Regions from separate parts of the Paenibacillus sp. FSL H3-0329 genome, predicted to be linked through region 3. Evidence: riboswitches for the same ligand, from Rfam matches in the RefSeq annotation. Region 3 holds a riboswitch; each other region holds the start of a gene.
What was found. Region 3 has a riboswitch for cyclic di-GMP ahead of NSQ66_RS03160 (transglutaminase-like domain-containing protein). Riboswitches for the same ligand answer to the same signal wherever they lie in the genome.

Region 1 (3,281 bases), 3.0 Mb from region 3:
CTTCATGGTTAGCCTCCTAGTTTAGGTTCAAAGTACGGTGTGCAGTCGGAGGGACTTCATCACGGTCTGTTAGTAGTTCAATAACGGCAACATGGTTTAGAGCTACCGCATCTTTAATTGCAGCTGTGAATTCATCCGCAGTCTCACATTTGTAGCCTTTAGCACCTAGAGATTCAGCGAATTTCACGGCGTCCATTGGTACTTCATATAGAGTTCCATCGATACGACCTGTGGTTTTCTCCATACCCTTAAGAGCCATATCTAGTTGCTTATTATTGACCACGATAAAGATGACAGGGATATCTTTGCAGACAGCGGTGTTAATCTCAGCGCCGAGCATCATGAAACAACCATCACCTGTAATGCAGAGGACAGTTTCTTCAGGAGCTGCAACTTTTGCACCAATAGCCATGCCGATCGAATTACCCATGCAAGCAAAATAAGCATCAAAAACAAAGCTGCCCGGTTTCTTAACCTTGTACCATTTTGCAGCGTGGAATCCATGGCTTCCATCATCAACGAAAATTGAATTATTATAAGGGATCAAATCACTTAAAGTGCTCATTACTGAAGCCAGTGAAAGATTCTTGAGGGTTGGAAGCTCTTCTGAATAATCAGCATCGGCCAAAGCCTCGCGTTTGGTGATTGTGCTTGGGTCAATATGATTTAGGCAGTGCACCAAATTATCGCGCAGGTCCCCAGTGACCGGTATCGTTTTGGACAATAGGATTTTTCCGACAAAGCTTGGATCAATATCAAATTGAATTAAAGTTGCTGGATGATTCTCCCGTTTAAGATTACAGATGGTCATATCACTTAAACGTGATCCAAGCACTATAAACAGATCGCTTTTATTCAATAAATCATCCCCGTGGGTCGAACCGCCAACGCCAATAGGACCATGATAGAGCGGGTGATCCCAGACTATAGCCCCTTTTCCACCAGGAGATGTTACTACAGGAATATTAAAAGTTTCTGCGAGTTGAACAAGCTCTTTATGTGCTCCGGAGCGGTTAATTCCTTTACCCGCAATAATCAAAGGATTCTTAGCAGCTTGAATAGCATCGATGACTCTATCGATATTTGCTTGACTAATTAGAGACTCTCTTTCAGGGATTACAATATTGCATTCTTCCAATACTTCAGTTTGTACATCAAAAGGAATACAAAGATGAACAGGACCCCGTTTGGCCAGGGCCACAGAAATCGCATGATTAAAAATAGTACCAAAGTGATCCCCACGTTCAACCAATTTACTGAACAAGGTGGCAGGTCTGAACATATCAGCTAAATCAGCCAGAAAAGAGGTGGAGTCCTGACATTGAGGAATTCCAAGCTCTGTAATGGATTGGTGGCCGGTAATAAACAGGACAGGTAGGTTGTTAGCTTTCGCATGAGCTGCTGCTGTGAGCAGGTTAGTTCCACCAGGACCAGAAGTACCAAATGCTACGCCTAGGTTACCCGTTTTCAGCGCATACCCTGCTGCTTCGAATCCGGAGCTTGCTTCATGTCTGCCGGGAATAAATTCAATACCGTAATCGACCATCTTTAGAACTATTGGACAAATCGATTTGCCAATGATCCCAAAAGAATGGGTGACTCCTAGGTTACGTAGTGCTTCCGCCATGTAATCTGCGACTGTCTTCAAAAGAAACACCTCACAAGTTTTTTGATATATATTAGTTATTAATCTACCGAATAGATACGATAGATCAATATACTCAAAAAGTAAAAACCTGTGCTCTATAGTAAGCACAGGTTGGTGGCATAAGGCGCCGCTAAGACTGAACAATAGTTCAGCCGTCCTGGTTCCTCTGCAACCTGGCAATCATGGCCTCAAACGAAAAAATGAGGCTGTAGATCCATGGTTTTGCGTCATCCTCTTTCGAGGATTTTGCCAATATTAATTTATAGTTGATAAGAATAATTTTCCTTTACAATATATTCCTCATTAATTTTTGTCAACATAATCCGCTAAAAAAACTCGAAATTTGACGAAAGTCTTGTCCAAGAGATGAAGTTTTGCCTCGCGAAAAAAACTGCCACCTAAGACTCAGCTTAGGTGGCAGTTGATAGTTTTGAACTAGAATTTAAAGATATGAATGGTTTTTTGCAGATTAAATACGGCCTGGGTCATTTTTTCCGTTTCTTCTGCAACAGACTGCAGGGCATTAATCTGTTCATTCATAGCCGCCGATACCTCTTCAGTGCCTGCAGCGGTTTCTTCGGTGATTGCTGAGATATTCTCAATTGCACTGGAAATTTTCAAGGCACTTTCTAGCATAAGATCACTCTCCGCAGAGAATGAAGAGATTTGCTCGGTAATGTACTGCACGCTTTGTACAATTTGTGCGAAAATATGGGCAGATTGAGTGATCATTTCATTCTGAACCTGCACAACCTCTTCATTGATGGCGATATTATCGATGGCTTGTTTAATATCTGACTCAATGCTGCGGACCAAACCGAATACTTCTTTTGTGGAAGCCGTAGATTCCTCAGCAAGCTTGCGAACCTCTTGAGCGACAACGGCAAAACCCCGACCATGCTCTCCGGCACGAGCAGCTTCGATGGAGGCATTGAGTGACAGCAGGTTGGTCTGCTCAGCGATCTCTGTGATGGTCTTGGTGATCATCGTAATCCCGCGGGCATTTTGTGAGAGAGCTTCAATAGTATCAGCCACTTTTTGTGTAGCCTCTATGTTTTTACGCATGCCTTCAGCCTGTGTATCTACGGATTGGCGCCCTTGCTCAACAAGTTCTAAGGTATGTATTGAACGTCTGTTCATTTCTTTGGTGGAGTTCGTATAATTGGATACTTTGGTCTCAATGTCTTTAATGGATTCTGTCATATCAGCGATATCCGTAGATATTTCATTTGCACCAAGAGCGAGCTCGGTAGAAGAAGAGGCTACTTGTGCCATAACAATTTTCAGGTTCTGGTTCTTATCTTCGATTCCGCGGCTTGCATCCATTACTTGACGGGTGATCTGCGATGCATCGGTCAGAATCTTCTTGAGCTTATCAATCATTGTGTTAAAGGAGCGGCTTACGTCACCCATTGAACCATTTTCGTCCGCTCTGCTAGTGAAATCCCCCTTCGAAATACTGTGAGATACATTAGCAATATCATCAAAAGATGATGTAAGCGTTCTCTCCACGAAGCGAGCAACAGGTAAAGTCAGACCTGCAAGAACAACTACTAGTATAATTCCTACGAGAAATTGACCTAGAATCATTAACGTAACTAAGACAGGAATAGCAAACAGTGCGGCAACGAGG
Region 2 (3,281 bases), 310 kb from region 3:
TCCCCAACAGAAACACAGCCCTAAGTTGATTGTCCACTTCCGCTTACGAACCGGAAGATACAATATATAAATTTTATAAAAAATTCAAACACAAATTTGAGGAGGAATTTTATTATGGGTATCAAGAAAACATTGGGTCTTGGCGTAGCATCTGCAGCACTGGGTTTATCATTAATCGGCGGAGGAACCTTCGCATACTTTAGCGACACTGCGCAAAGCACAGCTACATTCGCAGCGGGTACACTCGATCTGAACTCCGACCCTTCTGTCATCGTTAATATTCCTAACCTGAAACCAGGTGATACTGTAACTAAATCCTTCAAATTGAAAAACGATGGTTCGCTCGATATCGGATCTATCATTCTGAATACATCGACTCAAATCACGGATGCTAAAGGAGATAACTACCTGGATTTAGCCGAGTTCATTAAAGTTAAATTCCTTAGAAATAATGATAAAGGAGTACCTATCGTCTCTCCTGAAAATGTAGTTTATGAGACTACACTTGCTGCTTTAAAAAGTCAGCATCCGGATCTCGTAAAAAATACAGGTTGGGATCAACTCTTTACCGAAGCATCCGGTATTAAAGCCGGTACCAATGACAGCTTCTCCGTCCAATTCGAATTTGTGGAAAATAACCAAGATCAAAATATTTTCCAAGGCGATAGCTTAACACTGACTTGGGATTTCGTAGCTAAACAAGGTGCGAAAAAAGACTACTAAGATCAATAAAGTAATTTAATAAAATACTCGAAGAGCAGCAGATCCTGAATCCGGCCACGGATAAGCAGATTGCTGCTCTTCTCTTTACAATAAACTTTGTCCGATTTATTGATATTTGCTATACTAATAACAAAAATTACGGAGGGGCGTCAGCATAGTGCCACAGAATATGGGCCAACGTATCCAGCAGCTCCGCCTAGACAAGGGTTTCTCCCTATCTGAGCTTGCGGACAGAGCAGATGTGGCTAAGTCGTATCTTAGCAACGTGGAGAGAAACATCCAATCCAATCCATCCATCCAGTTTATCGAAAAGATCGCTGACGCGCTTCAGGTATCCATTCATGCCCTACTCTATGGAGAACCAAATGATGCAGAGGAATCACATTTAGATTCGGAATGGTTCCGATTGGTGCAGGAAGCTATGGACTCAGGCATTAGCAAACGCGAATTCAAAGAATTTCTGGACTATCAGAAATGGAAGCTCGATCAAAAGGATTAATACTTCCTACTAATCTGGTACGATCCTCTCTTCTACTAAATCATATCGAAAAAGGACACAGCGAAGAACCGCTGTGCCCTTTTTCGATATGTAACCCCTCTAATGTATTACTGCACGATCTGCACAGTTTTCTCATGAAAGAACTGGCGGATTTCATCTGCCTTAATGCCAGCCTTCTTAGCTGCTAATAATAAATGTACCCACTCTTGATCCAGATCAATAAACTGCTGTTCTCTGTTGCTACCCTGGTTGGACTTTTCCAAAAAATCTCCCCCTAAGATTTTACGTCCCCAGGCAATCCGGCTGTCATAGTATCTCTACCTTAGACCCGCGACTTTGTGCCCCTGCCTTTCGGCAAGTTTACCTTTTACTGGACCCTTTTCACGAAAGGATCTGCTTAAAAAACTATAAAATTACTATCTGCAATAACATTATACAAAAAGAAAGCGGAAAAGTGTGTCGATTCCTGGTTACTTTCTATTTTAAAAACGAAAAATAAAAGATTTTTTTTCAAAGATCTTGTCCGATTATCACGATACTCGTCCGTTACATAAAATAAATTGTACTAGCAAAATAAATATTTACTGACCTAATAGTTAAAAATAAGGATAATAGAATCATTTTAATAGGCCTTTAGAATGGGTAATGAGAAGAAACACCCTTCTTTTCATTAGAACAAGCTAACCTATACCATTTTGCGAACGTATTGGACGAAAGAATGAATTGATTACAGTGGCTGAAAGTAGCACAATAAGATGAGAAATGAAACCGCAATCATCACAGCTCCAGTAAGCGTTGACACAAAATGTCACGTATGGAGTTCATCCGTTAAGGAGGATGTATTCATGGCAGCCAAAGAGCCCTATAACGAATCCATTTGGAGTAAGTATTACGGACCCAATTTAGGCTACATTCAAGAAAGATATGAACAGTTTGTGAAAGATCCCTCCACCGTAGAAAATAATTATCGCGAGCTTTTTACAAATTCGGGACCCCCTCCCCTAACTCCGGATAGCGAACCGGCTCCTCAGCCGCGCATCTCGGGAGACACCGAATGGCTTAGAAAAGCAGTAAGAGCTTCCAAGCTAATCGCCAATATTCGTATATATGGCCATATGGCCGCTGAAATTGATCCGCTGGTACGCGATCAGAATCCCATGGCAAAATATCTTGAGCCTGAAACCTATGGTCTGACCCGCGAAGACCTGATTGCACTGCCTGCCACGCTTATATGGGAAAATGCGCCGAATGATGTGCATACCGGGTGGGATGCCGTGCAACGTATGCGTCAGGCATACACCAAGACTATCGCCTATGAATTCGGGCATGTGCATGAAGAAAAAGAACTGCAATGGCTAAATAGACAGGCAGAATCCACCAGCTCACCAGCACCCCTGAATAATACAGAACGCAAAGAGCTCCTGAACCGCCTGATTCAGGTAGAGCAATTTGAAACCTTCCTCCACAAGACTTTTGTAGGTCAGAAGCGTTTCAGTCTTGAAGGCAATGATGCTCTTGTGCCGATGTTAGACGAAATCGTACGCGCTGCTGCACATGACGGTGCAGAGCATATTTTGATGGGCATGGCGCATCGCGGTCGCCTCAACGTTCTTGCACATATTTTGGGCAAACCTTATGATATCATATTTTCAGAGTTTCATCATTCTCCGAACAAGGAGCTTTTCCCTTCCGAAGGCTCCACAGGCATTAACTATGGCTGGACAGGTGATGTGAAATACCATCTCGGTGCAGACCGTGCTGTCCGTGAAGGAGAAACCGTACGCACAAGAATAACACTAGCGAATAACCCAAGTCACTTGGAATTCGTCAATCCTGTCGTGGAAGGTTTCACTCGTGCCGCACAAGAAGATCGGAGCACTGCAGGACTGCCGAAGATTGATACCAGTAAAGCTATGGCGGTGCTGATGCATGGTGATGCTGCTTTTCCAGGTGAAGGAATTGTTGCAGAAACGCTTAATATCGGCAAACTTCAAGGTTATCAAAATGGTGGGACGATCCATATCATTGTTAATAACCGAATTGGTTTTACGACTGAAAG
Region 3 (3,281 bases):
GAAGAACAACTGGACCGCCGGAAGGACCACAATGATGTCAGATAAGAACTTGCGTGCTGCATTCATACAGTTCCTTAAATTTAATGCCGTAGGTTTGCTCAATACGCTTATTGATTTTGTGATTTTCACATTGTTGAATTCACTAGGGATGGTATACGCATTGGCGCAGGTGATCTCCTATAGTGCAGGTACGGCGAATAGCTTTATTTTGAATAAAAAAGTAACCTTTCGTGATCGCGACCGGGGGAATAAAGAAGGCTTCGACCGCGTGCAGCTGGTCAAGTTTATCGTGCTGAATCTGGTAGTGCTCGGAATATCACTGCTGCTAATGCATCTGTTGACAGACAGACTAGGTATTCAAGTCTTGATCTCCAAGGTGCTGGTTACCTTTATCACGGTGATCATCAATTTCTTTGGAAGTCGTAAATGGGTATTTTAAACATTAATTTCAGGCAGAAGGAGTTGCTATGCTTAAAGGCAAGTAGCTGTTTCTGCTTGATTTGTATATAACCATAGAAACAATATACGGAGGTGAATAACATTGCGTAAATTCTCCTATCTACTCATACTGGCTGGGATACTTATCATGTTATATCCGACAGCTAACGAATGGTACAACGACAGGCAGCAGGAGAAGTTATTAGAAACGGCTGAACTAAGCACTGCCGATAGTACTCCCCAGCCAGATTTGAAGAGCAGGTATGCTGAAGTTACTCAGCTGTTAGCAGAGGAATCGGTTCTGGATGCTCAGGCACAGCCCCAACCCCAAGAGACAGAAAAGCCTGAACCGGAGATTGAGGTCGGTGGCAAAGTAATCGCACTAATTGAAATCGTTAAGATTGATTTGAAGCTGCCTGTATTAGAAGGGGCTACAAAAGCTAATATGAAACATGCTGCAGCCCATATGAAAGAAACGGCACCCCTTGGAGAGATCGGAAATGCTGCAATCGCGGCGCATCGGGCTAGAACTACGGGTCGTTTGTTTAACAGATTGAATGAGGTTGTTGTGGGGGATGTTATCACGGTAAAGACTAGTGATCAGGTGTTTAACTATGAGGTATACGATATTTCTGTTGTAGATCCGAGTGATGTCTCCGTTCTTGACGGGAATGACAAGGATAAGATTCTTACTCTGATTACATGTGATCCGCTAGTGAATCCAACGCATCGGCTGATTGTTCATGCTAAATTAACAAAATGAGAATAGTGAATGACAAGAAAACACAAATACCGGGAGATATTTATAAAATAATGGGTAATCTAGTAAATTAGGTCTTGTTCACAACTATAAATATGATAGTATTATACTATAAAAGCTAAACACGATAACGGCAAACCTTCCGAAAGGTAGGGACGCAAAGCTAAAGGGCCTTTTCCCGAAAGGATGGCAGCCAGCTACCGAATGAAGAGGCTTTTTTTGTTTGTTTCAAATGGATTCTATCAATTATATCTAGTAAAGCTAGAACAGATAGAGCTTATACGATAACGGCAAACCTATCGAAAGGTAGGGACGCAAAGCTAAAGGGCCTTCCCGAAAGGATGGCAGCCAGCTACCGAAAGGAGTTTTATCCGTGAAAAAGGTTTATTTTATGCTGGTGGCGTTGTTCGTCCTAATGACTTCAGTTCCGGTAAGTACAGCTCAAGCTGCAAGTGCAGATGCCAGCTGGTTGATTACATCCAAAGTGGCTCAAGGTGTTATTGGTATTAACTATGATATTCCGAAAGATAAAAGAATCAAACTCATGATCACCAAAGATAACAGCAGCTATACTTATAACTTGTATGCTTCTGGACAAGCTGAGGACTTCCCTTTGCAACAAGGAAATGGGACTTATAAGGTTTCTGTTCTGGAGAACACAACCGGTAATAAATACAAAGCGTTATATTCCGAAGTAGTAGACGTAACCATGAGTGACTCGAATTCCGTATATTTGGGCTCCGTACAGAATGTGAAATGGAGTTCTTCTGATAAAGCGATTGTCAAAGCTAAACAATTAGTACAAGGCAAAACAACAGACGAAGAGAAAGTTAAAGCGATCTATAACTATGTAGTTGCGAATGTACAATATGACTACTCTCTTGCTAATAGTGTAACTACTGATTATATTCCAAGCATCGATAAGACATTGACTACTAAAAAAGGGATTTGCTATGATTACGCTTCTCTTTTTGCCGCAATGCTGCGGAGTGTAGATGTTCCTGCTAAGTTGGTAATGGGGAATACAAGCTACGTTACGCAATATCATGCCTGGAACGAAGTATTGCTTAATGGGAAGTGGGTTACCATTGATACTACAGTGGATGCAGGACTTGCAAAGAGTGATAAGAAAACCGATTTAATTAAAGCCTCAAGCAAATATACTGCGGCAAAATACTATTAAATTCGCCGCTAGAAACATAACTCTATTAAATAAACAACTAGCTTAATTATTAAGCTAGTTGTTTATTTTTATATTAGGGGTTGCTTTTCTATTAATAGTTGGGGTATTATAGGTAAGCGTTGTTAGACAGTGTACAGGCGATACAAACGAGGCTGATAAAAAGCTTCGAAAAATAAAGCTTGCATTTCTGAAAACAACATGATATATTATAAGAGTTGCTGCTGAGACATTAAACGGCGTCAACGAGAACTTGATCTTTGAAAACTGAACAACGAGTGAGTAGGAAATCACGCAAGTGAAATCCAAAATTAGAGAATTAATTTTCTCGTCAGATGTTTCAAAATGAGCATATCGCTCTTTTCAATACTAATTGGAGAGTTTGATCCTGGCTCAGGACGAACGCTGGCGGCGTGCCTAATACATGCAAGTCGAGCGGAGTTACTTTGAAAGCTTGCTTTCAAAGTAACTTAGCGGCGGACGGGTGAGTAACACGTAGGCAACCTGCCCTTCAGACTGGGATAACTACCGGAAACGGTAGCTAATACCGGATAATTTCTTTTTTCTCCTGAGAGAAGAATGAAAGACGGAGCAATCTGTCACTGAGGGATGGGCCTGCGGCGCATTAGCTAGTTGGTGGGGTAACGGCCCACCAAGGCGACGATGCGTAGCCGACCTGAGAGGGTGAACGGCCACACTGGGACTGAGACACGGCCCAGACTCCTACGGGAGGCAGCAGTAGGGAATCTTCCGCAATGGGCGAAAGTCTGACGGAGCAACGCCGCGTGAGTGATGAAGGTTTTCGGATCGTAAAGCTCTGTTGCCAGGGAAGAACGTCCGGTAGAGTAACTGCTACTGGAGTGACGGTACCTGAGAAGAAAGCCCCGGCTAACTACGTGCCAG

Region 1: linked by a shared signal. The riboswitch ahead of NSQ66_RS20545 (thiamine pyrophosphate-binding protein) and the one ahead of NSQ66_RS03160 (transglutaminase-like domain-containing protein) in region 3 are both predicted to bind cyclic di-GMP.
Region 2: linked by a shared signal. The riboswitch ahead of NSQ66_RS01805 (anti-repressor SinI family protein) and the one ahead of NSQ66_RS03160 (transglutaminase-like domain-containing protein) in region 3 are both predicted to bind cyclic di-GMP.

Annotation. Positions count from the first base shown of each region.
Region 1 is NZ_CP150150.1:4,632,860-4,636,140, reverse strand. It holds gene NSQ66_RS20550 (carboxymuconolactone decarboxylase family protein) at 1-6, opposite strand, end outside; gene NSQ66_RS20545 (thiamine pyrophosphate-binding protein) at 17-1,657, opposite strand; cyclic di-GMP riboswitch class I at 1,813-1,909, opposite strand; gene NSQ66_RS20540 (HAMP domain-containing methyl-accepting chemotaxis protein) at 2,084-3,281, opposite strand, start outside.
Region 2 is NZ_CP150150.1:406,540-409,820, reverse strand. It holds gene NSQ66_RS01820 (signal peptidase I) at 1-24, shown strand, start outside; gene NSQ66_RS01815 (TasA family protein) at 115-723, shown strand; gene NSQ66_RS01810 (helix-turn-helix domain-containing protein) at 893-1,222, shown strand; gene NSQ66_RS01805 (anti-repressor SinI family protein) at 1,330-1,485, opposite strand; cyclic di-GMP riboswitch class I at 1,513-1,597, opposite strand; gene NSQ66_RS01800 (2-oxoglutarate dehydrogenase E1 component) at 2,068-3,281, shown strand, end outside.
Region 3 is NZ_CP150150.1:716,135-719,415, forward strand. It holds gene NSQ66_RS03145 (glycosyltransferase family 2 protein) at 1-45, shown strand, start outside; gene NSQ66_RS03150 (GtrA family protein) at 32-439, shown strand; gene NSQ66_RS03155 (class D sortase) at 542-1,201, shown strand; cyclic di-GMP riboswitch class I at 1,321-1,403, shown strand; cyclic di-GMP riboswitch class I at 1,478-1,558, shown strand; gene NSQ66_RS03160 (transglutaminase-like domain-containing protein) at 1,572-2,381, shown strand; rRNA gene NSQ66_RS03165 (16S ribosomal RNA) at 2,749-3,281, shown strand, end outside.